Regions from separate parts of the Paenibacillus tianjinensis genome, predicted to be linked through region 2. Evidence: riboswitches for the same ligand, from Rfam matches in the RefSeq annotation. Region 2 holds a riboswitch; the other holds the start of a gene.

Region 1 (15,184 bases), 460 kb from region 2:
CAGCCCCTGAGCAGCTGCTCCTCCTCTGAAACCACAGACACCTGGGTTAACAGCTGATCCAGTGAATCTCCCACCCGGCCGATGACGGCGCAGCCCCGGCAGGGGGATATCCGGTCATCGCCGTCAATAAAGATCCGGGGCAGCTGTCTGGCTGTGCACGAATGTACCCCCGACCAGCGGCAGCTCTCCATAAGATCCGCCTGTATTTCATAGGCGTACCGGAACATGCCGGACTTGCTGAACAGCTCTACGTCTTCAAGAAACCGGTCCATGTCTTCCGCACTTTCCAGATTTAACAACTGAAAGCGGGGTTCTCTGCCTGATGGCGCAACGTTCATTTCCTGAGCCCGGGAATATTGCAGCTGCCGGATCTCCAGCGGTTCCATATGAAGAAAGTCGTTTAATTGCAGCTCATATTCACATTCGCCCAGCCGGTTAATCTGGTGTGCATTGGATAAGTAGTAGGAGTTCTGCTCGGACTGGCGCTCCCATTCCAGATAAGCTTCGTTCTCCCGCTTCCATACCCCCTCCGGTCCGGCGTATATCGTATTCGTAGAAGAAGGAACTCTGACCGGGTTATACTCGAAGAGAATGGCGCTGTTGATTGCCGAATACTCTGCCAGCCCCTGCACCGTTGCCTGATTCCATTCTCCTTCGGGATAACCGATATGCTTAACTCCGCTGCCCAGCACCTGATGCGGATATTGTCCGGTCATGTATGCCATGAACCCGTTAATCAGCGCCTGCTCCTCTTCTTGCCGAAGATTCCGCTGCAGGAATGCTGCTATGGACTCCGGCACAGGAACCTTATGCTCATCCGGTGCCAGCCCTGCGGTATCAAGCTGCACATCACCGGCCTGCAGAAGGCCTTCATTCACCCAATGGGTCAACAGAGCTGCTGTATTCTCAGCTTCGTCTTCCAGAAGATCCGTCGTTTCATCTATGAGCACTGCAGCCAGCTTAACCCCGGCAGATGTTCTCTTCAGAATCTCTGTTAATTGAAAGGCTTCATTATACTGAAGTTTATTCATTGTTAGCGGAATTCTAATAATGATCTGTATAATGCCCGCTTGCAGCAACCGGGTATATTCACTCTGCTCCAGGAGCCATTCCAACGGTATCTCGGCGCTGTACCCTGCTGTCAGCTGCCTGGACGCTTCTAGTGCCTCGCAGATTGCTGCTCTGCCCCTCTTCCCGGCCAAGTAATGAAATCCTTCAAGGGACAGCTGCCTTTCCGGTCCTAGCTGCTGAAGCGCAAGATTCAGATCTTCGCTGAAACGTTCCTTGGAATGGGTGCGGATGTTATGCCCATACCCGTTTCTATCCGCGCATTTAATAGAAGAAATCACCGGCCAGCGCTGCTTCAAAGCCTCTTCCCATATCCCGTTCAGCCGGTCCAGTCGGGTATCAGCGCTGCCCTCGCCATCCAGCTGAGATACTGCCTTTCCGGCTGCGCCGCTCCAGTCAGTGAACCGGCTTGCCGGAATGAAGCCCTCTACCGCCTCTTCCCAGCCGTCGTCTGCTTTGGCCAGGTGGAGCAGTGTCTGCTCCGGCTCCCAGAGAATCAGTCCGTCGGCAGCGGTGCCGGCAGGAAGCCGGATGCCGTTCATGCCAAGACCATCGCCGAACCATACGATCCGGATACCTTCGTCCATTCCCTTTACTGCTTCCGTCAGGCTGCGGCACAGCCGATAGTTCGCTGCAGTCACGTACAGAGCAATTCTCTCATTACCCATAGCTGCCAGCTCTTCCGCTGCTTCATACAAGGTGGACAAGTTGTTCTGCATATATTGGGTTGCTGTGATGCCATTCTGTTTCAAGTATGTTCTTGCATACCGGCAATCCAGATTGTCACCTGCTATAAACAAGCGGGCTGTATGCTGCTGAAAGTAAGCGATTGTCATCCCGCGTCCGAACGGTCTACCGTACATGTCCTCAGGCCCCTTCTCCGTTTAGGCTTCCTATGAATTCATCTATCAACTAGTATTTATCAGTTCGTGTTGTTCTTGATGTATTCATCATAATCTATTTTTTCCAATTCTACACCGAAAACCCATATACGCTTTCCCACAAATCCATTGCGCTTTTTGCACCGCAACCGGGCCGCCATCTCTGCCGCATAACACGCAAACCTTGCCGCGCATCCGGCATTATACCCCGAAGCCCGCGCTTTGCGGCCTGCACCTGGGCGTACCACAAAAAGACACCCGCCAACAGGTTGGCGAGTGTCCTTTATATCTACTATCTATTCGATATTCGTCGCTATACTGCTTTCCTTCACCCTTTTGCTTGGTCTTGGATACAAGATATATAAGAGAACAAACCATAGCGGAGTAAACAATAACGCCGGACGTGTTTCTTCGGCAATCAGCATAATAAGGAGAATCGCAGCAAACAAAGCCAGAACCACATAATTTATTGCCGGCGTTAGAGGCGCTTTGAATTTGGATGCAGCCTGCAATTCCGGCCGGGTCTTCTTATATTTGATATGGCACACAAGCACGACGCCCCAAACCCATATAAAACAAATGGCACTGATCGTGGTCACAATTCCAAAAGCCTGCTCCGGGATAAGTTTGCTCAATAGAGCGCCTGCCGAAATAACAAGCGTTGAAATGAACAGCGAGTTTCCAGGTACGTGATTCTTATTCAATTTGGAAAAATGAGCGGATGCTTGCCGGTTCTTGCCTAAATTATAGAGAATCCGGCTTGTTGAGAACATCCCGCTGTTGCAAGCGGAAGCAGCTGAGGTTAATACGACGAAATTAATGACACCGGCGGCGATTGGAATCCCTACTAAGCTAAAGGTTTTCACAAAAGGGCTTTCCGACGCATTGAGCTCCGTCCACGGGTTGATACATAGCAGAACAAAAAGCGCGCCCACATAGAAAAATAGAATCCGCAGAGGAATTTTGTTGATAGCCGACGGTATGTTTTTCTCGGGATTGGAGGTTTCCGCCGCCGATACGCCCACCAGCTCTACACCGACATAAGCGAAGACTACCATTTGGAAGGAAAATAAGAACCCTTTAACACCGTTCGGGAATACGCCCCCGTGTTCCCAGAGATTTCGTACCGTTACTGAGCCTGCATCCGTCTTAAATCCCATTACCAGTAAAATAACCCCAATGCCAATTAAGGCGAGGATCGTGATGACTTTGATTAGAGCAAACCAAAACTCGAGTTCGCCGAAGTTTTTGACGGTCAATAAGTTAAGCCCTAATAAAATGATCAGGCAGACGATAGCAGGTACCCACTGCGGGATATCAAACCAATACTGGACATATACGCCAACCGCGATGACATCCGCCATAGCCGTCATAATCCAACAGAACCAATAAGTCCATCCGGTGATGAATGCGGCCCGGGGTCCGAGATAATCTCCGGCAATATCCGTGAACGACTGATAACCCGCTTTGGACAACAGGAGCTCACCCAGTGCTCTCATCACAAAAAACACCGCAATCCCTACGATTAAATACGTAATCATAATTGACGGACCTGCCTGCTGAATCGCCTTGCCCGAGCCTAAGAATAATCCCGTACCAATTGTGCCGCCGATTGCAATCAGCTGAACATGCCGATTGGCCAGCTCTCTCTTTAATTCTGTTTGTGCCATACCCAGTTCCCCCTTAATGAATACAATGCAATGATGCAAATAAAAAAAAAAGAGATTGGATGTCATCCAATCTCCCGGTTCATAAGAATATGAAATAATACCTGCCACGCTGACAGCTGTCAGCATAACAAATACATATTCCTTACTCTTCTGTCCTTTTGCCTGAGATTGTGAACCCTTCGGCGCCGCGGTTACCCGCAGTCTCTCCAGAAGCTGCTCCTGCTATAGTGTGATCCATAGCAATCATAGCTTGCGAATTATGAAGTTAAGTGTAATGCCTTCCTGATATTCTAACATATTACTTGCGATGTGAGTATGGCGGCAGTGATAAAAGTCTCCTTAAGGTTGGTGGCAAATAGATCCAGTAAGACCAGGCAAATAATCAATTGCTCCGGATACCGCGCTGCCATACTCCACGAATCGATAACGTGTCCGAGATATTTGCTGTCGGGTCCCCGTCAACCAAGACCAAATCCGCACGCGCCCCCTCTACGATATATCCGCGATCAGTCAGGCTGAAACGGCGGGCTATTTTCGAGGTGGCTGACTGAAGGGCTTCTACGGGTGTGAATCCCGCTTCTACTAATAGCTGCATCTCGTGGTGCACACTGGCTCCATGGGCAAGTCCGCCCAGCGATGGAACCGGAACGGATACATCCGTGCCCACCAGGATATCTACGCCTGCGCGATGAAGGTCCATTACATTCCGGTAGTTATCTTCCATGCTGCCCTGAGGGTAAGTATTAAAGCTGGCATTCAGCGTATCGATCCATTCCGGACTGAGCTTGGAGCTCACACGCGGATCCCCCGCCAATTCCGATGCAGAGTTACCGATAATCGAGGAATTCAAGACAAGGCATGGTGTAACGAAAGCGCCGGCCTCTGCAATCATTCTCACCAGATCCGGAGTAGTTTCCGGCCGGTCAATGAATAAGTGGGCAAGTCCATCAACCCCGACTTCTATGGCTTGCCGGGCAGATTCGGCAGTCAATACATGGGCAATCGCAATCTTGTGATGCCGGTGCGCTTCCTCTACAGCGGCTCTCAGAATATCCTGACTTAGGACAGGCAGTCCAGAAGCCGCTAATACTGTCCCTTCTTCAATCATAATCTTGATATAGTCGGCTCCTTCTCTTACTTGTTCGTTTACGAATGCCAGTGCTTCTTCCCGGTTGGTTACCGTGGGTGCCTCTCCATGATCATGAGCATGCGCATGGGCGGCCAGCATGGCGCTACGGTCTTCCTCGCTCATCTTCTCCAGTTCCTTCAGTACAAAATCCGGGATTTCGCCATCCCCCGGCATGAGTTCATCGGGATGCCCGCCTGGAGGTGTGACCGCCATTCCGGCAGACCGTACATCGGCAATATCCTCGATCCCTTTCAATTGTGCTTCGCGGCCGCTTTGGGTGAACCCGCCCATCATTTCCAGTTCAGTTGTCACTCCGAATTTGAGTGCATCCCGCAGGCCCTCTACGGAGGTGTGAACGTGAGCATCCATCAGACCGGGCAGTAAAGTCCCTCCTTCTGCGTCGATAATATCCGCATGCTCCGGTATTTCTCCGCCTACCGATAGAATTTGTTCGCCTTCAATCAGAACCGAAGTGGGTCTGATCACTTTCTCTCCGTCAAATACACGCACATTGGTGATTGCGGTAATCATTGTTTTAGCCTCCTAGAATCAAATGTAATTTATGATTGGAATATAACAATTTGAATTCTAACTGTCAATATAAAGATTAATTGTATTCTAACAGTTTGCCTTTGACATTTTAGCTTCCGAAAATTAAGATGATCTTATCATTAGGTTTTAACCTATCCCAAAGGAGTCAGGCACAGGATGACGAAACAAGCTTTGCACACCCCTTATTCCGATACCATCCGGGACATCGGGATGAAGATCAGAGGCATGGCCAATGCCAGATTATCGGAGCTGGGACTTAACACTCAACAAGGGCAGATGATGGGCTACATTTTTGAAAATCAGGACAAAGGCGTGATCCAAAAGGATCTGGCTGATCACTTTAACCGTACAGGGGCTAGTATTACCAGTATGCTGCAAGGTTTAGAGAAAAAGGGGTACATTAAACGGGAGATTCCCAAAGAGAACGAGCGGCAAAAAAGAATATACCTGTTGCAAAAAGGGGCCGATCTCGTCGAAGAATTCGACGAAATATTCATGGAAGTAGAGAACAGCATCACCCGGGGCCTTACTGAGGAAGAAAGCGAGACCTTCATGAAGTTATTAATCAAAGTGAAGACGACCATGTAGCCTGTAAAGCAGGGAATTTCATTGGTACTAATGATAAGCTCCAAGGCTGCTTTCTTCTGTAACTTTTGGTAAGAGAAAGCAGCCGCCCGGTGTCTCTACGCAGAACTATTCAATTTTGTACGTTATTTTGTAACTGCCCTGGGTATGCTTACCATTAATTTTAAACCTGTACTTTCCGTCCTTGTTTACTTCAATCTTCTCATTTCCTGACTCGTTAGTACTTATGCTCTGGACCAGCTGATTATCGGGATCGTAAAAATTTATTGTCAGTTCCCCTTTTTTAACCTCGGACTGATAGTCAACAGCAAGCGTATCGCCCTTCTTCAGGCTAATCTTCTTCTCATCCGTACCAGTAAACAGCTTATAGGAAGCAGCAATCTTATTTTTAGTGCTGGAGCTCGAACCCACAAACATCAACCTCTTATCGCAAGCAGCCAGCATCGTTACAATCACAAGGACTAAAATCCCCGAAAACACCCATTTCCTCTTCATCTCTTTTGACACCCCTTAAGAATGGATTAACTTTCCGCAGTGAGGACATTGTATCGGTTTATTCCTCGGTTCCGTTTCCGAGAGAGAGTGATGCTGCCGGCGGGCGAACAAATAGATTAGAAGTCCGATAAAATTCGGAATATAAATGACGGCTAACATCCACAGCCAGGCATTCATATTTCTCTTTGAAGCGTCTTTGTAGATGAACACAGCAATTAGCGCATTTAAAGCAATAAAAAGCACCACCAATCCCACTATCACAAAGACCCATACAGAATCGTCCTCGAATGCATCATCCATATAAGGAGCCATTGCGAAGGAAAGAGCACCAAATCCCAATACTACAATTGCCGTAAACGCCCAGAAAATAAACTTTTCAAGTCTCATTCGGTTATTCATAGTTCTCCTTTCTGAAATTGAGATTTCCGCTTATTCTAGTGCGCTGAAGGCTCCAAAGTGCTTCCAAGGAAATTGTAAAGCAATATCGCTACTGCAATGGCCTGAAACAGGAAAAACACCATTAATATTACAACTTTCAAGAACAAGAGCAGCGGACCGGCTAATAAAAAAACCGCAAATATCAGAACTATAATCAAATTCATTGCAACTGCGCCGATCAGAACGCCGATATGATGGCCTTCTCTAATTTTCCTAAGTGTATGGGGGACTAAATAAGGTGGAGCTGCTATTGGAGTGCTGAAATATTCCTGTAATTGCTTCTCTTTTTCCGTTGGTTCATACATTATCCCAGTTCCTCCATTGTTGCCTTAAGTAATTTTTTTCCTTGGTTTAATCTAGACTTTACGGTTCCCAGTGGAATACCAAGGATCTCTCCAATGCTCTCATAGCTGAATTCTTCATAGTAATACAGAATCAACGGGGCCAGATAACGTTTAGGCAGATTGCGCAGACATTGTTCCAAGTACAGATCCTGCTCTTTTCTCAGTAGATATTCCTCCGTTAAAGGTGCGGAATCACTAATTTCCGTGAATCTGCTATGTTCAGAGCTCCGAGCAAACGTCAGACGTTCGCGCAGCCTTTTCAATTTCCGGTATCGATCCCTATGCAAATTGATGGTCACCTGAAACAGCCAAGCTTTAAAAGGCCGCTCCGGATCATACATTTCCAGCTTACGGAATATACGCACCCATACCTCCTGGAATAAGTCTTCTGCCTCTTGCCTATCCAAGGAAAGATGACAGCAAAACCGATATAAATCATCTTTATATCTGTTTATCAAAAGTTCAAAATCTTCTTGCTTCCCGGATTTATAACCTTCTATAAGCTGTCTGTCGCTAATCATTCTTCCCTCCCCGCCTGCCCTTTCATCTTACATTACGAAAGATAAAGGAATATTGTTCGAAATTTCACAAACAGAATTAGTTATTTAATACTAGTAATGGTAGTCATTGAAATAGTTCCGGTGTTGACTTAACGCATTGTTCATCATAAATATTTCGGTTATTTCATAACAAAAGAGATACCTTTTGGGCATCTCCTCATGTATTGATAACTTTTATGGAAGCTGTCCATTCATACTTCCCCTCAATTCGGGGTCGTAACTATTTTCTTCTTACGGTATAAGCTCCATTTCTTCAGATAATAGGCTGCAATGACGAACACGGCCATGATGCCGGTATACGTCAAAATGACGTTGACGAAGTTCACGTTTCCTCCCTTTTCCCCCCGGTTGAATCCAGAATGACCTTCACCGCCGGAAGGCCTTCCTTCTCTCAGTCCGCCCCGCTCTCCGCCTCCGAAAGCCTCCTTACCCCCCAAGCCTGTTTGCTGTGTGCTCGCGCCGAAAGCCGAAACCGAGCTTTTTAGATGAGAGACGTAGGATGTCTGATTGATTTGGTTTAAACCAAATAGCAGGATGATCACCGTCAAGCCTTGAGCAACATACCGCATCCAGGCCCGGCCCTTCTTAATGCTGGTTATTTTCTTACACATGTTCACGACCCACTGCCAATGCAGCCCGACATGAATCCCGATCAATGCCAGCACCAGGAAAGATACCGAGATATGGGTCATTTTAAACCAATTCTCATTACCTACATTTATATTTGGAAAGACCACATGAGAAATTAGGATCCCGCTGACAATAATGAACGTCATAGAAACCAGCAGCAGGAAATTCAGCGCATAACTGCCGCGTACCCTCCAGGATAAACTGCGGTTAAACATTTTTAGAGTGACCCGCTTCACCCAACCCCAATTCAGAAGAATATGAGTGATGTACGCACCGGCAAAAAAGAGGCCTGCTATTTCATGAAACGCTAACCCGCCTAGCACGTTTTTGTTGAAAAACAAGACAAACAATACGCTCATGATAATATCAAGCGCAAATTTGACATAGTTGATTTTTTTCATCTTCATTTCAACTCCCCATATCTGCTTTTTACTCAGTATGAGGCCCGAACCTTTAGTGAAGCTTAAAAATTGTGAGCTTCGAGTTTCCACAAAATCCAGCCTACTAATTTTCTATAACAATTTCTCCTTCACCACTTGGCTCTTCAAACCCGTTAAGAAAGGTTGTTAACAACTCCTCTGTAATCGTAAAGGCAGCATTTGCATCAAAACGCTGGCTGCGAATCTTAAGGCGCTTCCGCAATTCATCAGGATGCACCTTCAAATATATGAGTTTCCATTCCCCACCCGCATTTTCAATAATCTGCTTATATTCATTTCTTTCCGATCTGCTCCAGAAACTTGAGTCAACCACAACGTGCTTTTTATCTAGAATGAACTGCACGATCTTATTATGTAATCTTTGGTGTGCTTCATTTAAATAATCCCTATACTTTTCAACGGGATAATCTATTCCATACCGTCCGTTGGCTGACCATACCTCCTCATCAATCGAAAGACGCTTATAGCCATACTCCTCCAATTTTTGTGAAAAGGTCGTTTTCCCGGAACCCGCTATTCCGCACATTAATATAACTACAGCTTTTTCAGGATCCCGTTCTGAATCCATTAAAAGCTCGATACCGAATTTTTCTAACATCATGTACCCCTCCTAATCTCCACTTGAAACTGTGACATCATATAGCGTGTACCCATCAAATATACCATCTCTTCAAATGGGTTCAACTTTCTGCCAGCAATAAAAAAGAGCCGCCCAAACGTTCTGGGCAACTCTTTGTCTGTAATTATTGTTCAAGCTCCGTATAAATTTGAAAGGTCACGCCGAATTTATCCGTTACATCACCAAATCCAGGGCTAAAGGGTTCTTCTCTAAACGGCATATTGACTTGCCCTTCCTGCCGCAAAGCCTCATAAATCCGTTTGGATTGTTCTACTTCGTTCGTGGTAATGCAAATGGTCACCCGTTTCCCGCTTTCAATAGTCGAACCGCCTGGGGTATCCGATAACATCAGCTCTGTCACACCGACCTTTAACTTAGCATGCGCCACAAGACTGCTCAGATCGTCAGTGAACGTAGTAGGCATGTCCGGCATTTCACCGTAAGTCATTATGGAGAGGACTTCTGCATCTATGGCTTGTTCATAAAACTGAATGGCTTCCTTTACCCGTCCCTCCAAAGTGATATAAGGGGTAAGTTTTAACGTCATAAAATTGTTCCTCCTCGAGTTTGGATTCGATTGATGATTCATAAGTATAGACGATCCGGCACCCGATAAATCATCGGTATACCCGAAATTTCCCTTCTTGGAGCGATGTCATATCCAATCTTCCACCAATGTTGTATACTAAGTTTTTTGCTCCCGCTGAAGAGACTAATATGGGGAATGGAAAGTTGAAAGTACCTCATAATGGGTATTCTGACTAAGGGGTAATACTTTAAGCAGGGAATTTTGTTAACCATCAAGGGAGGAAGTAGCAGCATGGCTGATTTAAACAAACAAAGAGTTGTTGAAAGTGTTCCGCAACGGGGGTTTTTTGGACATCCTAAAGGGTTATTTACTCTGTTCTTCACAGAGTTTTGGGAGCGGTTTTCCTATTATGGAATGAGAGCTATCCTTGTTTATTATATGTATTATGAGCTGAGCCAAGGCGGACTCGGCATGGAGGAGAGCACAGCGCTCGCCATTATGTCTATTTATGGTTCACTGGTCTATATGTCCGGGATTATTGGCGGCTGGTTGGCGGACCGGATATTCGGTGCATCAAGGGCTGTATTCTACGGCGGTATATTAATCATGCTCGGGCATATCACCTTAGCCATCCCGGGGAGTATTTCCTTATTTTTTGTTTCCATGGTTCTGATCGTGCTGGGTACGGGCCTGCTGAAGCCTAATGTATCCAGTATTGTAGGTGAGCTTTACAGCGAACAAGATGGGCGCCGGGATGCAGGCTTCAGTATATACTACATGGGTATCAACCTGGGGGCATTTATCGCTCCGCTAATTGTAGGATACGTCGGAGATTATAATTTCCACCTGGGCTTCGGCATTGCAGCCGTCGGTATGTTGCTGGGCTTAATCATCTTCATCTTTACCAAGAAAAGAAACCTCGGCCTAGCAGGCACTTTAGTCGCAAGTCCCTTATCACAAGCAGAACGAAAAAAAGTATTCCTTATCTTCGGTATCAGTGCAGTACTTCTCGCTGTTATTGTTGCTGTTACGATCCCATTAGGTCTGTTAACGTTTAAATCCTTTATAACGGTTGTAGGTATTCTGGGAATTCTGATTCCCACCCTGTATTTCATTGTCATGTTCCGTAGTCCGCTCACAACAAGCGTCGAACGCTCAAGACTCGTTGCTTATATTCCGCTGTTTATTGCAGCGATTATGTTCTGGGCGATTCAGGAACAAGGGTCAACCATCCTTGCCAGTTATGCAGATAAACGTACACAGCTCGATTTTGCCGGTATGCATATTCGTCCAGCCTGGTTCCAGTCTTTAAATCCTTTGTTTGTTATCACGCTGGCCCCCCTCTTCGCCTGGTTGTGGGTGAAGCTCGGGAAACGGCAGCCTTCGATTCCGAAGAAATTCGCCTTGGGTCTATTATTTGCCGGATTATCCTTCCTTGTGATCCTGTTGCCGGCTTACTTTGGCGGTGAGGATTCCCTGGTTAATCCGTTATGGCTTGTTCTTAGCTATTTCATCGTTGTGCTGGGGGAATTATGCTTGTCTCCTGTAGGACTGTCGGCTACCACCAAACTGGCACCCTCCGCCTTCTCCGCCCAGACCATGAGCTTATGGTTCTTATCCAATGCGGCTGCCCAGGCAATTAATGCGCAGATTGTTAAATTTTATTCGGCTGACACTGAGATGGTATACTTTGGTGTCATTGGAGGCGCAGCCATCCTCCTGAGTATCCTGCTCTACTTGTCCTCCAAGAAAATTCAGGGGTATATGAAAGGGATTCAGTAAAAGATACTCCCTTTGATAATTAATCCATATTCACACAATCAAGCAGCCGCACGGATCATCCTCCGTGCGGCTGCTATTTGTTTTATTGAAATGTGCCGCAAGCTACGTTACTTCGCGTAGTCCATAATCCGGGTAATGATAACCGCCGCCTCTGCCCGGGTGGCTGTCTGATTAGGCCGGAAGGTCCCGTCCTGGAATCCGCCAATAATTCCTGCTTCCACGGCAGCCCCGATATTCCCTCGCTGGTTCTTAATATCAGCGTTATCCTGGAAGGCAAGTGCCGATTCATTAGGCTGGAGGCCCAGCGCTCTAGCCGCCATAGCGGCGATTTCAAATCGGGTAATATTCCCCTCCGGCAGGAAGTGTTGGCCGTACTCATTGGGCTGAATGATCCCATTTGCGACGGCAGCCTCAATAGCTCCGTTCGACCACCGCTTGGCTGGCACATCAGAGAAGGATGTTTTCCCCTTCACTGCCGCAAGCCCTTTTGCCTGCACCAGCATCTTCACAAATTGTTCTCTCGTTATGGCCGCATTCGGCTTTACAGAATAATCACTGTAGCCGCCCAGAATCGACTGATCATACAGCCGCTCCATGGCAGCCTGCGCCCAATGTCCCTCCATATCATAGCCATGCGGCGGGTTCAGTCCCGGTATGCGGACAGGGACAAGCCGCTTGTTCGTTGAACCGTCGCCAAGCACTCCCCGTTTATCGTTATATCCCCATGCCCAAACGGTTCCGTCTTTTTTCAGAACGTAAGAGTTCATCAATCCGCCGGCAATATCAACGGCATCTTTGATGACTGTCACACGGTGAAACGTATGGTAGTCCTCAGAGTTATCGGCATACCCCAACCCCAGCTCACCCTGCCGGTTCGTACCGGAGGTCCAAACCGTACCATCCTTTTTCAGCAGCAGTGTGTGGTAATATCCGGAGCTGAGCTTTACTATATCAGCGGTCTTTTTCAGGACTGGCTGGCTTTCCCCCCACATCCAGAGCGTGCCGTCCTGCTTAAGGGCGTATCTCGGATTTCCGCCGCCCCATATTTTCACTACTTTCGTGAATTCCGGGATAGGGTCCACCGTAGCAAAACGGATTCCGAGAATTTCGAATATGGGGCTTATCACATACTTCATCTGGTGCGGTCCGGTGAATACCTTTCCACTGCCCTTACCTTGGTAGTACCAGACCGTTCCGTCATCCTTCAGCATTAACATCTTGTAGCCACCGGCAATGCTCGTCACATGATTGATGCCTGGAATCTGGATCGGATATTCCAGAGGCTTGGTGGATTCCATAATCGAGTTGGATACGAAGACTTCATCTCCCCAAATCCAGACCGTTCCATCCTCCTTCAAAGCATACGAGGTGTTATCGAAGGCGAGGATATCTTTAACATGCTCGATCTGAGCTTTGACAGGAGCCGTATAAAAGTTTGCGTAGCCGTTAATGTCATTACCGAGCTGCCCGAAATCATTCATACCCCAGGCCCACACATTGCCGTCCGAATCAAGCGCTAGACGATGCCGTGTTCCCGCCGCGACCTTTACGATATTGGAAGGTAAACCGGATACCTGCTCCGCGCCTTTCGTATTCCCCCATTCCCAGACCGAGCCGTCATTCTTCAATGCCAGGTGGTTAAAACCGAAAGCGCTGATTGATATCACCTTAGGATATCTAGTGGCCGATGGAGCAGGGCTTATACTGGCTGAGCCGGCAGGCTTCGCAGCGGCTTGACCTGCCGGCTTGGAATCGGTTTGATTGGTCTTTGACGCTACTCCGGAGCCGGGCAGCGGCTTAGGGTCGACCAGGCCGGTATATGTCTGCTCCTTCGAAGGAATATCATTTCCATCGGGCGTCAGAACGTGCAGGGTGAAAACAAGTCTGCCTTGATCTAGCTTCATAGCTTTCAATTGCTCATCAAAGAAGCTTCGGGGCAAAGTCAGATTCAGATAAATCGAAGAATCCCCTGTTATCCTAACGGCATTTACATTAGGATCATTCCTGAAATAGACCGCAGGAGCACTGCCTGCGTCTGTTATGAACTCAATCCGCGCATCAAGCACAGCATCGAAATAATCATAGGAAGGGCCTGTAGGGAAAGTGTAACCGAAACGGTACATAACCGTATCCGAATTGAATGAAGCATCGAACAAGGTTAATTCCGGCTGCGTGGACGGGGTACCTTCACCACTTGAATTTTCCGCAAAGGCGTTTGGCAATGCTGGGGACAATCCGGTGATAAGAGCTAAGAACATGAGAGCAAATAAGAAGTGTTTTAATGGGTGGGATTTCATCGCCATCTTATCGTTCCTTCCAAAAGATAGTTGGTATATTATGTAATATTACCTCACATCATTATAGCAGGAACATTTTAGCACAACAATATAGAAATGCTTGTGCACTGATAACCCAGGGCCTCTCCACTATATGGATATTAACTCTTCTAAATCGATGCAAACGCCGTTTCAAAGATAGCCTTTTAAAAATACTATATATCAAAAGGATGGTGATAAAAATGAGTATAAGTCCACTCTGTAGACAGTTTGCGGAGATTTTTGGTGGTGAGCCCCAGGTCGTTAACGGAGTATGTGTTGCAACTAAGCTACGTACTAATATTAAGGTGCGGATCTTGGGCAGACGTTCAAAAGGCTTGTTCACACTTCCTTTCGGTATTTCCTTCGAGAGTGTTGGGAAAGACGGCAGAGCACTATGCCTTGGGGAATCTGTGATCCTCACCCGGGAAATCAATCCATTTATCTCTGAACTCCGCAAAGCAGGCATTAAAGTAACTGCTCTTCATAACCACTGGTTATTTACGAACCCGAACATCTGGTACATCCATTGGGAAGCCGTCCAAAAACCACTGGTATTCGCCAGAAAAGTGCGTAACGCCTCCAAAGTCCTGACCAATAAACCCGTTGGCCCCTTCGTCTGTAAGCCCTCCATCAAAAAATAAAGGCACTCATAAAATCTATCCTTTTTGGGTGCTGAACATTTCAGCATCCTTTTTTATTACATGCCTAGTGGTTCATTTCTGAAATTTGTCTATAATTTATAAATGCTTTCATTAAGGATCTCCTTAGGGTGAACAGCTATTAATTCAGTGAAAGAGACTTGCGGATGTGACCTTAGGTAGCTGTTAACTACTAAATTACCAAAGATGTAACCCACACACCATGGGAGTCCGCTCTTTTCGTCTCCAAACATATATTTATCAAAATCGTGCCGGTCTGTGGAAAAGAGGATTGGTTTGATTTTGTCCCAGAATTCTATTTCTTCGCTTTCGGTCAACGTCCTAAGCCATTGCGGCTGTAGGTCAGGAAATAGACTTTTGGCAAACGCATCCGCCTGTCCCTCATTGATCATATACTCCAGGAAGTTCCCCTCTAATCCGCCATTCAACACATACCAGTGATGCCCCCAAACGCTATGATGGTACTCGTGACCAAAAACGTAGGG
Region 2 (15,184 bases):
TCTGCCGACCAGGCCGGAGACTTCAGCGATCTTGGAATGACCGCGCTGATCTCCATCGGTTTGGTGTACCTGATCATGGTGCTGACCTTTAAGACACTGCGTGCACCGCTGGCTATTATGTTCTCGCTGCCGCTTGCGGCCATCGGTGCCATCGTAGCGCTGATTATTTCAGGTGTTACTCCGGACTTCACCGCCTTGTTCGGTGCGCTGATGCTCATAGGAATCGTAGTCACGAATGCGGTGGTGCTGATTGACCGGATTAAGCAGAACGAGGAGCATATGACAATCCGCGCAGCCATTCTGGAAGCAACCGGCACACGGATGCGCCCGATTCTGATGACGGCCATTGCCACGATTTGCGCTATGCTGCCGCTTCTGTTCGGACATTCCGAGCAGGGAAGCATCGTCTCGCAGAGTCTGGCGATTGTAGTCATCGGCGGCTTAACCGCAGCAACCTTGCTTACGCTGCTGGTTGTACCGGCTATTTATGAGCTGCTGTATTTCCGCAAATCGGCCAAGGAACGCAAGCGGGCTGTCAAATCCGGAGCTGCCGCTTAGGCAAGGCTTGAAAGGTAACTCTGAATATCGCAGTAATGGTAAATAATAAGAGCAGTGCGGAATCTCCGCACTGCTCTTATTTGTTGTGCTTAATACTTGCTTGGGCCGCTTAGTTTCCTGTACTCTCATAGCGCGAAAGCCCGAAGCGGAAGATGCCATACGCGGCCGCCGCACTTCCCAGCGCCGCGACAGGAGCGAGCATCCACCAGCCGGACCAATCGCTTTTGCCGAAAATATAGGTTGCCGGGTAGAAGCTGATGAAAGCATAAGGGAGTACAGTCGAGACGAACACTCGAATCGCCTGCGGAAACAGCGTGAGCGGATATTTGGCCAGGTCAGCCAGATTATGCACCATCAGCGGAAAAGCATTGCCGGCGTTTTTGATCCAGAAGGCAGCCGAATTGGCAGCCAGATTGATCGATACCCGGATAATCACCGCTGTAAGCAGGAGCAGGAGGGTAATGGTGATTTTGCCCAGAGTCCAGTGGATATGCCCGTGAACCAGCGATTGCCAGATAATCACTCCGCCGATGAGCAGGTTGCCGAGGCCGTTGATTCCGATACCTGTGCAAAAGACCTGCAGTACTACAGGTACCGGCCGCAGCAGATAACGGTCCAGCTCGCCCATATTTACCAGTCTGCCCATCCGCCAGGTGCCTTCAAAAAATAACGAGCCCACGCCCTCAGTCACAAAAATCATCGCATACATAAACGTCACTTCCCAGAATTGCCAGCCGTTGATGTCGGGAATCCGGTCATAGATCACCCAAAGGAAGACAAAACCCAGCACCTGTGTTAGCGCCGCGGAGCACATTAAGATGTAGAAATCCTTATTATATTCGAGAATGGCCTTGAGCTGCTGCACGTACAGCCTTCTGTACAGATAGAACATTCGTGACACCCGCACCGGTCATCACTCCTTTCGACTTAGCCTCCATGAATTGTTACCTGGCGGACCGCCCAGTTCCACATGCCTTTGCCGGCGATCCATAACGCAATTCCCCAGAAGGCTTGCAGCGCGATCAGCTTCAGACTTTCCAGGGTACCGGTCTGCTGCAGAAAAATCATGGTCGGCGTATGAATGATGCTCTGAAACGGCAGATATAACGCCAGCCGCTCCAGCCAGTCCGGAAAAAAGGCCAGCGGCACAAGCGCTCCGGACAACAGGTTAGTGACAGCAATCCGGGTCCAGACGATGCCCATCGAGCCGGTAGACCAGAAGCACAGCAATGCCGCCAGATACACAACGCCGAATTTCACCAGAATCGCCCCAAGCAGGCTTAAGGCAAACAGCACATATACGAGCAGCGAATGCGGAAGCGTGATCCCCGATAGAAAAGAAGCAAACAGAATCAGCAGGATGGCACTCATTCCGCCTTCGAGTAAGCTGGCCCCAAGTGTCTCCGAGAAGCGGGCGGTCTGGAAATCAATCGGCTTCAGCAAATCTACGGCAACACTTCCGTCGAGGATTTTACCGGAGATGGACGTTTCGGAGTACCAGGAGAGCACGGAATTGGCCAAAAAGGTGACTAGCAGATAGGTTTTCATCTGATCCCAGCTATAGCCTCCGACCTCTGCCCGGCCGCTGTAAATCCCATGCCATAAAAAGTAGATCGCCAGCAGATTCACGGCATTCGCCAGGAAGCCGATGACGTAAGAGGTCCGGTAGGCCAGCACATTTTGCAGGGAGCGGTTGGCAATGCTCCTGTATTTCTTTATTTGAATGGCAGACATGACTGTGGCTATACCTCCTTATTGACCGCTTTGATTCAGGACCAGATTTCCGTCATAGACGGCCTTAATCACCTGCTCGATGTTGGCATCCTCCATCCGGAAGTCAATGACCTCCCCATGCCGCATTACCCGGCTGACCACATCGCTGGCGGTATATTCATACCGGTCAAAAGAGACCGAAAACTCCTGTTCACTTTGCAGCTCCAGCTTCATCCCGTCGGTCTGTGCCAGCTGTTCGTAAAGCTCCGGCATCGGGGAGCCCACCTGGAAGAAAATCACCCGGCTTTTGGCAAAACGCGATTTCACCTCACTCAGGCTGCCGTCATAAATGATCGAGCCGTGGTCAATGATAATCAGCCGTTTGCACAGGTCTTCAATGTCGCCTAGATCATGGGTGGTCAGCATCACGGTAGTATGCTGTTCCTGATTGATCTTTTTGATAAATTCGCGGATCTTCTGCTTCACGGAGACATCCAGGCCGATCGTCGGTTCATCCAGATAGACAATGGGCGGGTTATGTAAGAGGGCGGCGGCCAGATCGGCACGCATGCGTTGCCCCAGGGAGAGCTTGCGGGCGGATAAGTGAATGAACTCGCTCATCCCCAGCAGTTCAATAAATTGGTCGAGATTTGTCCGGTACACCGGTTCGGGGATCTGGTAAATATCCTTCAGCAGCGAAAAAGATTCAACAATCGGGATATCCCACCACAGCTGGGTGCGCTGGCCGAAGACGGCGCCGATCTGGGCGGCGTTCTCCATTCTTTTTTTATACGGATTGATACCGTTTACAGAAATACTGCCCGCAGAGGGCATCAGTATGCCGCTCAGCATCTTGATCGTGGTGGACTTGCCGGCACCGTTCGGCCCCACGTAGGCAACAGTCTCCCCGGCTTCAATGCTCAGATCCAGCGGCTGCACCGCGATCTTGGTAATATTCCTCGGCACGAGCAGATGCTTGAGCGCTCCCTTTAGCCCCGGCTCCTTCACCGCCTGCAGAAAGGACTTGGACAGTCCTCTGGCTTCAATAATACTCAAGGGTAATCCTCCTTCATCCTGGATTGTCATCTCTCAAAAGACATGTCCAGTAAATATAGCATTAGGCAAATGTCGAAAACTATCAGATTAAATCGATAACTGAAAAATAATATTGGACCGTAGCGGATGTTGCCAAAAAAAAACGGCTCTCGGGCGGTCCTTAATGCAGACCGGGATAGCCGCTGAGTTAGTTGGATGCTGCAGCAATGAAAGATCTTCCGCTCGAAATAATATATATATTGAAAAAAAGCGGCTATCCGCGAGGCCTGTCAGGACTTCGGGATTAGCCGCTTGTTTATTGTTTATAGCTTATAAATTAGCCGCAGGAACAGTTCAATACCGGCTTCCGCGCAGCCTGGGTCTCATCCAGACGGCTGATCTCAGTGGTGTGCGGAGCGTTGATCACGATCTCCGGTGTCTCCTGGGCTTCCTTGACGATCTGAATCATCGTTTCAATGAAGCCGTCGAGTGTTTCCTTGCTCTCAGTTTCGGTCGGCTCGATCATCATGCACTCTTCGACGGTCAGCGGGAAGTAGACGGTCGGCGGATGGTAGCCGAAGTCGAGCAGCCGTTTGGCTACATCGAGTGTACGCACACCGTATTGCTTGAGGTTCCGGCCGGACATGACGAATTCATGCTTGCAGACCCCAGGGTACGGGATTTCAAAATACGGCGCCAGCCGGTGCATCATATAGTTGGCATTCAGCACAGCGTTCTCGGAAACCTCACGCAGGCCGTCCGGTCCGTAGGTGCGGATATAGGCGTAAGCACGGACGAGAATACCAAAGTTGCCGTAAAAAGCCTTGACCCGGCCAATTGATTCCGGTCCGCCGTAGTTTAAGGAGAAGCTGCTGTCTTCGTTCTGGACTACCGTGGGCTGTGGCAGGAACGGAATCAGCTTCGCCTTCACGCCGACAGGTCCGGCTCCCGGACCGCCGCCGCCGTGCGGGGTGCTCATCGTCTTATGCAGATTCAAATGCACGACGTCGAAGCCCATATCGCCCGGACGGGTAATGCCCATGATCGCATTGGAGTTGGCTCCATCATAGTACAGCAGGCCGCCGGCTTCGTGGACAATCGCTGCGATCTCTACGATCTGCGTCTCGAACAAGCCGAGCGTGCTCGGATTGGTCAGCATTAGCGCAGCAGTATCGCTGCCGACTGTTGCTTTCAAGGCTTCAAGATCAACCATCCCTTTGCTATTTGAAGGAATCGTTACGGTTGTAAGGCCCGCAGCTGCGGCACTGGCCGGGTTGGTGCCATGCGAGGAATCCGGCACGATGACCTTCGTGCGGGTCTCGCCGCGGCTCTCATGGTAGGCGCGGATCATCATCAGGCCGGTCCATTCGCCATGGGCTCCGGCGGCAGGCTGGAGCGAGACGGCATCCATACCGGTAAGTGCGGCCAGATCCTTTTGCAGGGTATACATCAGTTCAAGTGCGCCCTGAATGCTTTTCTCCGGCTGGTAAGGATGAATCTTGGCCAGTCCCGGGAAGCGGGCGACATCTTCATTAATCTTCGGATTATATTTCATCGTACAGGAGCCGAGCGGATAGAAGCCGTTGTCGACGCCGAAGTTGCGGCGGGAAAGGGCAGTATAATGGCGGATAACATCCACTTCGGATACTTCCGGAAGTACAACTGGCTCACTGCGCAGCAATCCGGCCGGAATCAGCGACTCCATTGCTTCATCCTCGGGAACATCGCATACCGGCAGGGAATAGGCTGAGCGGCCGGGACGGCTAAGCTCAAAGATCAGACTTTGTTCCGGTTTCATATACAGCCCTCCAATAGCTTGGCGAATTGGTCGATTTCAGACTTGCTTCGTTTCTCAGTGACGGCAATCAGCATATGTCCGCTAAGCTCCGGATAGTCACGGCCCAGATCATAACCGCCGATAAAACCTGCTTGAATCAGCTTCGAGTTAATCTCGCTGACGCTGCTTCCTTCCGGAAGCTTCAGGACGAATTCATTGAAGAACGGCGCGGTAAACGCAGGGGCTGCACCATTCAATTCTCCTAGCTTGCCTGCGGCATAATGGCTCTTGCGGATATTGAGCCCGCCAACCTCGCGCATGCCTTCTTTGCCCATCACGGACAAGTATACGGAAGCGCATAACGCCAGCAGCGCCTGGTTGGAGCAAATGTTGGAAGTCGCCTTTTCGCGGCGGATATGCTGCTCGCGGGCCTGAAGGGTCAGGACGAAGCCGCGTTTGCCGTTACGGTCTACCGTCTGGCCGACGATCCGGCCGGGCATGCGGCGCATCAGCGGCTCCGCTACGGCGAAGAAGCCGCAGGTTGGACCGCCGAGTGATGCGGGAATACCAAGCGGCTGCGCGTCGCCGACTACAATGTCGGCCCCGAGCTTGCCCGGCGATTCCAGAACGCCCAGCGCCAGCGGGTTGGCGCTAACGACGAACAGACCTTTAACCGCATGGATCAGCGGTTCGATGGCACCGAGGTCCTCAATCGCCCCGAAGAAGTTCGGGGACTGCACCAATACGGCAGCCGTATCAGTGTCGATGGCTTCAGCCAGCTTAGCCTGATCGGTTACGCCGTCTTTATAGTCAATTTCCACGACTTCCAGACCCCAGGCGCCGGCCGAAGTGCGCAGCACTTGGCGTGCCTCCGGGTGAACCGTGCGGGAAACAACCAGTTTCTTGCGTTTCGTAGCACCTGCTGCCAGGACAGCCGCTTCCGAGAAAGCAGTAGCGCCGTCATACATACTGGCATTGGCTACTTTCATGCCTGTTAGCTCACAAATGTAGGATTGAAATTCGAAGATTGCCTGCAGCTCGCCCTGGCTGATCTCCGGCTGATAGGGGGTATAAGCGGTGTAGAATTCGGAACGGGAAATGACATGGTTGATCACAACCGGGATATGGTGGTCATACAGCCCGGCGCCGAGGAAGCTGGCATGGGTATCGAAATTGGCATTTTTGTCGGCCAATTCTTTCATGTGGCGGAGCAGAGCGTATTCATCCAGAGCTTCCGACATCGGCATCGTGCCCTGATAACGGACAGCCTGCGGAATATCGGAGAACAATTCCTCCATGGACTGGATTCCGACCGCTTTCATCATCTCTTGGCGGTCTTGTTCAGTCATGGGCAGATAGCGGTGTTTCATTGCGGCTTCACTCCTTGGCTCTTTTTGTAGAACGGTGCTTTGACAACGGCAGCCTTCAGCTGCTTGCCGCGGATCTCCACGTAAACTTCTGTGCCGATTTCGCTATAAGCTGCATCCAGCAGCGCAAGTCCGAGATTGCGTTTGAGTGTCGGGGACTGGGTTCCGGTCGTTACTTCGCCGATCTTCACGCCATCCGCGTAGACGGGGTAATGGGAGCGGGGGATACCCCGGTCGATCATTTCCAGCCCCACGAGGCGGCGGGGCAGGCCGGCTTCCTTTTGCTTCACCAGCGCTTCCTTGCCGATGAAGCCGGCTTTGTCCAGCTTGACGAAGAACTGCACGCCCGCTTCCAGCGGGGTGATATCCGCCGACAGCTCCTGGCCGTACAGCGGCAGCTTTGCTTCGAAGCGGAGCGTGTCGCGCGCGCCGAGGCCGGCCGGCGTAAGTCCGTGCTTGCTTCCGGTTGCCAGCAGGCCGTTCCATAAGACGGCTGCTGTATCCTGCGGGGCATACAGCTCGAAGCCATCCTCGCCGGTGTAACCGGTACGGGAGACGAGCACCTCTACGCCGCAGACCATGGCGTGCTCGATGAAGTGAAAAGGCTTCAGCTCGGCGACCGGAGCCGAAGTGACTTCACTGAGGATGCTTTCAGCCAGCGGGCCCTGCAGTGCCAGCAGCAGTGTGTCGTCCGAGACATTCTGCAGGCTGACTCCGCTGTATTCAGCAGTGAGATGCTCCTGCAGCCACTGGAAGTCTTTGTCGATGTTGGAGGCATTGACGACGAGCATGTAGCGTTCTTCGCCGAGGCGGTAGACCAGGAGATCGTCTACAACTCCGCCGTTAGGGTAGAGCATCAGGGTATACTGCGCCGCGCCGTCCGTGAGGCGGCTGACATCATTGGTTGTCATTTGCTGCAGAAAGGCTTCCGAGCCGCTGCCGGAGACCATGAATTCCCCCATGTGCGATACATCGAACAATCCGGCCTGCTGGCGGACCGCCTCATGCTCCTTGACAATCCCGGTGAACTGCACCGGCAGCTCCCAGCCGCCAAAATCAATACATCTTGCCTCTGCATAAGCGGAATAAAGGTCGTAAAAAGGCGTTCTTTTCAAAGCATCCATGTGCTCACTCCCTTGGTCTGATTACATACAAGCAAAAGCGGACATTCCGCTCCCGGAAGGTTGCGGTGCAATAAAAAAAAGGACAGAGCGGAGGCCAAATACGCGCTGTGCGCATAAATAGCCTTCCGCTCTGTCCTTTGTACCTGAGAGTTACCCTGCACAGCATCAAAAGCCGGCAGGTTTCCCCGTTGGTGATCAGTACGCTGCGGGTGCAGGGTCTGATGCTCTCCAGAGATGCGTCCGGCAAAGGTCCTTTTGCCTGAGAGATTCACCCGTCCCGGGCTTACTCCTTCGGCGCTGTCTTCGTGAGACAGTCTCTCCCTATGCCATCATTCGCTAACGATATGTTTTCTGCTGTCTCCATTAAACCGGGTATCGAGCTGCGCTGTCAACAAAAAAACGTCAAAAAGATGACAAATTTAAATTTCCTGTCAGTAATATTGACATTGCGGAGGACGATAACTTAGTCTATAACTAAATTTACAACACCAAATTCGGAAATGAGGCGGCTTGAAATGAGTGAAGTGTTAGACAACCTGCGATACAGCGAAGAGCACGAATGGGCGCAGCAGGGTGAAGGACGCATAGTACGGGTCGGGATTACGGATCATGCCCAGCATTTGCTTGGCGATATCGTATTTGTGGAGTTTCCGGAAGTGGGTTCAGCTATTTCTGCCGGCGACAGTGTGGGCAGCATTGAGTCTGTAAAGACGGTTTCCGAATTATATTCACCGGTCTCAGGAAAGGTGACCAAAATCAACGATGCGCTGGAGGCCAGCCCGGAATTGATCAATGACGAGCCATACAGCGGCGGATGGATTTTTGAACTGGAGCTGGACGGCGGGTATGATGAGGCGGTTTCTGGACTGCTGGATGCGGCTGCTTACCGCGAACTGGTCGGGGAATAATAAACGGATTTATAGAATTTATCAGACAAAAACGGCTGCCGCTCCTTTTATCGGAAGGAAGCAGGCACCCGTTATTTTGAGGACGGATTTCACACATGATTAAACACTATGTGCGGGGTCTGTCTTTTTGCATTGCTGTGGGTCGAAATCTTCAGATCTCCGGCTGAAAAATGCTACTGCTCCTGCAGCTGGCGCAGGACAATCAGCTCTACCCGGCGGTTCTTCTGGCGGCCTTCTGCAGTCGAATTATCGTAAGCGGGTCTGGTGTCGGCATATCCTGCATACTGGAATGTAGCAGGACTCAGCCCCTCACTGTCCAGGAAAAAGCGCAGCACCGAAAGGGCGCGGGCACCCGACAGCTCCCAGTTGTCATTGTACCGCGAACCGGCAGATACCGGAGTATTATCCGTATGCCCTTCGATGCTGATGGAAGCCCCGATGCCGCGGAATAATCCGGAGAGCTGGCGCAAGGCCGGAAGCGCAGGCGGCTTCAGCTCAGCTCTGCCGACATCGAACAGAAAGCGGTCGCTCAGCGTAATTGCTATGCCCTGCGGCTTGTCTGCGACAAAGATCTGGCCGTCAAGATTATTGTCTTCGACATATTTAGTAATAACCCCCATCAAGGCAGCAAGCTTAGCTTCCTGCTCGCGGAAAGCCAGCTCCCGCGCCGACGGCTGCACATTCTGGCTCTCCCCGGAGGTGCCGGTGTCAGCATTTGGATTCCCTGATTCCGGGTCCCCGCTCTTTCCGGTGTTTTGGCCGTTTCCGCTGCCGATCTCTTCTTCCTGCCCGTTTGCGGGGCTGCTGCTGTTCTGACTTCCGTTCTCTCCGTCCAGCAGTCCGCTGCCGCCTTCCAGTACTGGGTTCCCGGTCTTAAAGGTCTCGGAGAGCGATCCGGTGACGATTTTATATTTTTCCGTATCCAGGCTGCTCATAGCGTACATGATGACGAAAAAAATAAGCAGCAGCGTAATCAGATCCGCATAGGTAATCATCCAGCGGTCCCTGGGCTCATGTGCGCTTTCCCTGCGGCTGCGCCGGTTTCTCTGCCTCATAGCAGGCCTCTTGAAGGGTTGTCTTTATCTGCTGCTGAATCCGCCACAAAAGAGCTCAGCTTCTTGCGCACGAGCTGAGGATGATCCCCGTTCTGCAGGGCAAGGATGCCGACGAGAAGCATTTCCATGCTGTTCAGCTCCATTTGGCTGCGGGATTTGATTTTGGAGGCGATGGGTAAAAATATTAAATTAGCGCTCGCTACACCATATAAGGTTGCTGTAAATGCGACGGCTATGGATGAACCCAGATTGGACGGGTCGGAAAGATTGCTGAGTACATGAATAAGTCCCATAACTGTGCCGATAATGCCCATCGTCGGAGCGTAACCTCCTGCCGCTTCAAAGATTTTGGCATAGCTTTCATATTTCAGTTCTTTGGCATCCATATCCAGTTCCAGAATCTGGCGGACCTGATCCGGATCTGTCCCGTCGACGATGAGCAGCAGCCCTTCGCGGGTAAAGGGATCGGGATGCTCCTCAGCCTGCTCCTCCAGTGCGAGCACTCCGCCCCGCCGTGTGATGGCAGCCATAGATACTAACTCTTCAGCTTTGACAGAGTTGGTATCCGGCTGTCTGCCAAAAGCGATGCGCAGCGCAGAAGGTATAGAGCGCAGTTTGGAGGCGGGAAAGCTGATGAGAACAGCGGCAAGCGTTCCCCCGAATACAATGACCGCGGCGTTGGGCTGCAGCAGTCCGGGCAGGTTGCCCCCTTCCCAGAAGAAACCGCCGACAAGTGCGGCCAGTCCAGCCAGGAGGCCGATAATTGAGGTGATATCCATAGGATCAGTCTCCTTAGTTTTCAATATAATATGGTTTGCATCAAGGTAGGCAACACTGTATAATAAACGGGAACACGCATTCTTATCTCCCATATTTTTTTGTATCGTATGGGATCAGGACAATCAGACCACAATTAATATATATTACTATATTTTAGACGATAGAGGGGAGACGGGCAAATGAGCGACATTGTCGTCAGTACGAAGACTTTCAAACTGGAGTCCGAGTATACACCCCAGGGCGATCAGCCTCATGCCATAGAGGAATTATTGAACGGCATCCGGCAGGGCAAGAAGCACCAGACGCTGCTGGGAGCAACCGGTACAGGGAAGACCTTTACGATTGCACAACTGATATCCAAGCTAAACCGGCCCACATTGGTTATCGCACACAACAAGACGCTGGCTGCACAGCTGGCAAGCGAGTTCAAGGAGTTTTTTCCGAGCAATTCCGTCGACTACTTCGTCAGTTACTACGATTACTACCAGCCGGAAGCCTACATTCCCTCCTCCGACACCTACATCGAGAAAGATTCCAGCATTAATGAAGAGATAGATAAGCTGCGGCACTCCGCAACCAGCTCCTTGTTTGAACGGCGCGACGTTATTATTGTGGCGAGCGTATCCTGTATTTATGGTCTCGGTTCGCCGCAGGAATATGGAAGTCTCCTGCTTTCTTTGCGTGTAGGCATGGAGAAGCCGCGCAATCAGATTCTTAGCCGGCTTGTGGATATCCAGTATCAGCGCAATGACATCAATTTTGTACGCGGCACGTTCCGTGTGCGCGGAGATGTTATTGAGATTTTTCCGGCATCACAGGGAGAACATGCCATCCGGGTCGAGCTGTTCGGTGATGAGATTGAGCGGATTACCGAGATTGATGTCTTGACCGGAGAGCTTATCGGTGAACGTGATCATATAGCGATATTTCCAGCTTCTCACTTTGTTACCCAAGAGGAGACCATGCGGGTTGCACTGGTCAATATTGAACGCGAGCTGGAGGAACGGCTGGCAGTGCTCCGCGAAGCAGGAAAGCTGCTGGAAGCCCAGCGTCTGGAGCAGCGGACCCGTTATGATATCGAAATGATGAAGGAGGTCGGCTTCTGCTCCGGGATTGAGAATTATTCCGGACCGCTGACCTTCCGGGAACCGGGGGCGACCCCATACACCCTGATGGACTATTTCCCGGACGACATGCTGATTGTTATTGATGAATCCCATGTCACACTGCCGCAGATCCGGGCTATGTACAACGGTGACCGGGCGCGCAAGACTGTCCTGGTGGAGCATGGCTTCCGCCTGCCGTCCGCACTGGACAACCGGCCGCTGCAGTTCGAAGAATTCGAAGACAAAGTGAAGCAGATCGTCTATGTCTCAGCGACCCCGGGCCCTTATGAAATGGAACACTGTGACACGATGGTGCAGCAGATCATCCGGCCTACCGGTCTTTTGGATCCGATTATTGAGGTGCGCCCGACAGAAGGGCAGATCGATGATCTGATCAGCGAGATCCGTGAACGCGTAGAGCGGGACGAACGGGTGCTGGTGACTACACTGACGAAGAAGATGTCCGAGGATTTGACCGATTATTTCAAGGAGATCGGCATCAAGGTCCGCTACATGCACTCCGACATTAAGACTCTGGAACGGATGGCAATTCTCCGGGACCTCCGCCTCGGTACGTTCCACGTCCTGGTGGGTATTAACTTGTTAAGAGAAGGACTGGATTTGCCGGAGGTATCCTTAGTTGCGATTCTCGATGCCGATAAAGAGGGCTTCCTCCGCTCAGAGCGTTCCCTGATCCAGACCATCGGCCGGGCAGCCCGTAACTCGGATGGCCGTGTTATTATGTACGGCGACCGTATCACAGACTCTATGGAGAAGGCGATCAGCGAGACTGAACGCCGCCGGGCGATTCAAATTGCTTACAACGAGAAGCATGGTATCACACCGACAACAATCAATAAGAAGATCCGCGAAATCATCGAAGCGACCAAGGTGGCCGAGTCCAAAGCCGAGTATCTCACCGGCGTGGGCGGTAAGATGAACAAGAAAGACAAGCAAAGCCTGATGCAGCGTCTGGAAGCCGAGATGAAGGACGCCGCCAAGAACCTACAATTCGAACGCGCCGCCGAGCTGCGCGACGCCTTGCTGGAGCTGCGGGCTGAATAAAGCAATACTTCCAAGTACGAACCGGAACGGCGCTTCCCACGCCGTTCTTTTTAGATAAAGTGTCTACGCCTCCCGAAGGGACAGGCAGTTGTCAGTTAGCGCCTCCCGAAGGGACAGCCGCAGTTAAGCAGTTAGCGCATCCCGAAGGGACAGCTGCTGTTAAGCAGTTAGCGCATCCCGAAGGGACAGCCGCAGTTAAGCAGTTAGCGTATCCCGAAGGGACAGCCGCAGTTGTCAGTTAGCGCATCCCGAAGGGACAGCCGCCGGAGCGTCTGCATTCCAGCGGTCCCGAAGGGATAAGCGCTCCTAGCACCAACGTAACTAAGTCCATCCACCCCTCTCCTTCGTCAACCCTTGCGGGTGTCCAGAGGGCGCAGCCCTTGGGGCCCTCCCTTGGAAGGGAGGGTTTGGGAGGGATCGAAAATTTTTCATAAAAATTTCTTTAAGTATTTCAATTAGGAGGTTTTACCGTTGGCGAACGAAAACATAGTAATCAAAGGCGCGAGGGCGCACAATCTCAAGAACATTGACGTAACGATTCCGCGGGACCGCTTCGTTGTGCTGACGGGACTTAGCGGCTCCGGCAAATCATCGCTTGCGTTCGATACGATCTATGCCGAGGGACAGCGGCGTTATGTGGAGTCCCTCTCGGCTTATGCCCGCCAGTTCCTGGGTCAGATGGAGAAGCCCGATGTTGATTCCATCGATGGCTTGTCCCCGGCCATTTCGATTGACCAGAAGACTACGAGCCGTAACCCGCGCTCGACGGTAGGGACGGTAACGGAGATTTACGATTATCTGCGCCTGCTGTTTGCCCGGATCGGACATCCGCATTGCCCGGATCACGGCATTGAAATTACATCGCAGACCGTGGAGCAGATGGTCGACCGGATTATGCAGTATCCCGAGAAGACGCGGCTGCAGATTCTGGCACCGGTCATTTCCGGACGCAAAGGCGAGCATAAAGGCCTGTTCAGCGACATCTCGAAGCAGGGCTTCGTTCGTGTGCGTGTCGATGGAGAGCTGCGTGAAGTTACGGAAGAGATTGAGCTCGAGAAAAATAAGAAGCATACCATAGAAGTTGTAGTAGACCGTATCGTCATTAAGGACGATGTACAGACCCGCTTGACCGACTCCCTCGAAACCGCACTCAAGCTGTCCGGCGGTCAAATTCTGGTGGATATTATCGGCCAGGAGGAGCTGCTGTTCAGTTCGAATTTTGCCTGCCCGGTGTGCGGCTTCAGTATTGAGGAGCTGGCCCCGCGGATGTTCTCCTTCAACAGTCCTTTCGGGGCCTGCCCGGAATGTGATGGTCTGGGGATGAATATGGTTGTCGATCCGGACCTGCTGATTCCTGACCCGGAGAAATCGATCGAAGAAGGTGCTTTTCTGGCCTGGACCGGCAGCACCTCTAATTATTATCCGCAGTTTCTCAAGTCGGTCTGCGAGCATTTTAAGATTCCGCAGAATGTTCCGGTAAGCACGCTGACACCTGAACAGATGAATAAGCTGCTGCACGGAACGGGCAGCGAGAAGATCCGCTTCCGGTATGAGAACGACTTTGGCCAGAAGAAGGATGCGCTGGTTGCCTTTGAAGGAATTATTCCTAATCTGGAACGGCGCTACCGGGACACGGCTTCTGAGGGAATCCGTGAATTTATCGAAGGCTTCATGAGTGCCAAGCCTTGTCATGTCTGCAAGGGCAAACGCCTGAAGAAGGAAATTCTCGCTGTTACGATCAATGAGCGCAATGTGGCCGATGTGACGGATCTTTCTATTGGCGACTGCCAAGAATTTTTTGAGGGTCTTGTACTGAATGAGAAAGAGACGGCAATTGCCCATCTCATCCTCAAAGAGATCAGCAGCCGGCTTGGCTTCCTGGTCAATGTGGGTCTGAATTATCTGACGCTCAGTCGTGCGGCGGGATCATTGTCAGGCGGAGAAGCCCAGCGGATTAGGCTTGCTACCCAGATCGGCTCCAGTCTAATGGGCGTTCTGTACATTCTGGACGAGCCCAGTATCGGCTTGCATCAACGGGATAACGACCGGCTGATCTCCACACTCGCGCATATGCGCGATCTCGGCAATACCCTAATCGTGGTTGAACATGATGAGGATACGATGATGGCTGCTGACTATATTATAGATATCGGCCCGGGTGCAGGGATTCACGGCGGGAACGTGATTGCCCAAGGCACACCACAGGAGATTATGAATGATCCGAACTCCTTGACCGGGGAGTATTTGAGCGGACGCAAGTTCATTCCGGTTACCTCCAAGCGGCGGCCGACCGATGACCGCTGGATCGAGATCCGCGGAGCCAAAGAGAACAACCTGAAGAACGTCAACGTGAAGATCCCGCTGGGTGTGTTTACGGCCGTGACCGGCGTGTCCGGTTCAGGCAAATCCTCTCTGGTCAACGAGATTCTCTATAAGAGTCTGGCCCGGCAGTTGAATAGAGCAGTGAAGGTCCGTCCGGGTCTGCACAAGGAAATCCGCGGTCTGGAGAACCTGGATAAGGTTATTGAGATCGACCAGTCGCCGATTGGCCGTACTCCGCGCTCGAACCCGGCAACCTATACCGGCGTGTTCGACGATATCCGTGATCTGTTCTCGAAGACCAATGAGGCCAAGGTTCGCGGCTTCCAAAAAGGCCGGTTCAGCTTTAACGTGAAGGGCGGACGCTGTGAGGCTTG

What was found. Region 2 has a riboswitch for glycine ahead of gcvT (glycine cleavage system aminomethyltransferase GcvT). Riboswitches for the same ligand answer to the same signal wherever they lie in the genome.
Region 1: it holds a riboswitch for glycine, as region 2 does, so the genes downstream of both, JRJ22_RS28555 (amino acid permease) here and gcvT (glycine cleavage system aminomethyltransferase GcvT) in region 2, are expected to answer to the same signal.

What each region holds. Positions count from the first base shown of each region.
Region 1 covers NZ_CP070969.1:6,170,417-6,185,600, forward strand. The annotation lists gene JRJ22_RS28550 (hypothetical protein) at 1-1,931, opposite strand, end outside; gene JRJ22_RS28555 (amino acid permease) at 2,246-3,619, opposite strand; glycine riboswitch at 3,760-3,839, opposite strand; gene JRJ22_RS28560 (amidohydrolase family protein) at 4,002-5,279, opposite strand; gene JRJ22_RS28565 (MarR family winged helix-turn-helix transcriptional regulator) at 5,457-5,888, shown strand; gene JRJ22_RS28570 (hypothetical protein) at 5,994-6,380, opposite strand; gene JRJ22_RS28575 (PLDc N-terminal domain-containing protein) at 6,396-6,767, opposite strand; gene JRJ22_RS28580 (hypothetical protein) at 6,815-7,123, opposite strand; gene JRJ22_RS28585 (RNA polymerase sigma factor) at 7,123-7,683, opposite strand; gene JRJ22_RS28590 (DUF4405 domain-containing protein) at 7,926-8,759, opposite strand; gene JRJ22_RS28595 (P-loop nucleotide/nucleoside kinase family protein) at 8,857-9,390, opposite strand; gene JRJ22_RS28600 (VOC family protein) at 9,536-9,958, opposite strand; gene JRJ22_RS28605 (peptide MFS transporter) at 10,232-11,722, shown strand; gene JRJ22_RS28610 (S-layer homology domain-containing protein) at 11,830-13,980, opposite strand; gene JRJ22_RS28615 (DUF1259 domain-containing protein) at 14,241-14,681, shown strand; gene JRJ22_RS28620 (DUF2268 domain-containing putative Zn-dependent protease) at 14,771-15,184, opposite strand, start outside.
Region 2 covers NZ_CP070969.1:5,713,906-5,729,089, reverse strand. The annotation lists gene JRJ22_RS26680 (efflux RND transporter permease subunit) at 1-558, shown strand, start outside; gene JRJ22_RS26675 (ABC transporter permease) at 668-1,465, opposite strand; gene JRJ22_RS26670 (ABC transporter permease) at 1,486-2,292, opposite strand; gene JRJ22_RS26665 (ABC transporter ATP-binding protein) at 2,311-3,327, opposite strand; gene gcvPB (aminomethyl-transferring glycine dehydrogenase subunit GcvPB) at 3,644-5,104, opposite strand; gene gcvPA (aminomethyl-transferring glycine dehydrogenase subunit GcvPA) at 5,101-6,453, opposite strand; gene gcvT (glycine cleavage system aminomethyltransferase GcvT) at 6,450-7,574, opposite strand; gene JRJ22_RS26645 (hypothetical protein) at 7,682-7,837, shown strand; glycine riboswitch at 7,812-7,907, opposite strand; gene gcvH (glycine cleavage system protein GcvH) at 8,090-8,482, shown strand; gene JRJ22_RS26635 (OmpA/MotB family protein) at 8,656-9,537, opposite strand; gene JRJ22_RS26630 (flagellar motor protein) at 9,534-10,316, opposite strand; gene uvrB (excinuclease ABC subunit UvrB) at 10,497-12,488, shown strand; gene uvrA (excinuclease ABC subunit UvrA) at 12,960-15,184, shown strand, end outside.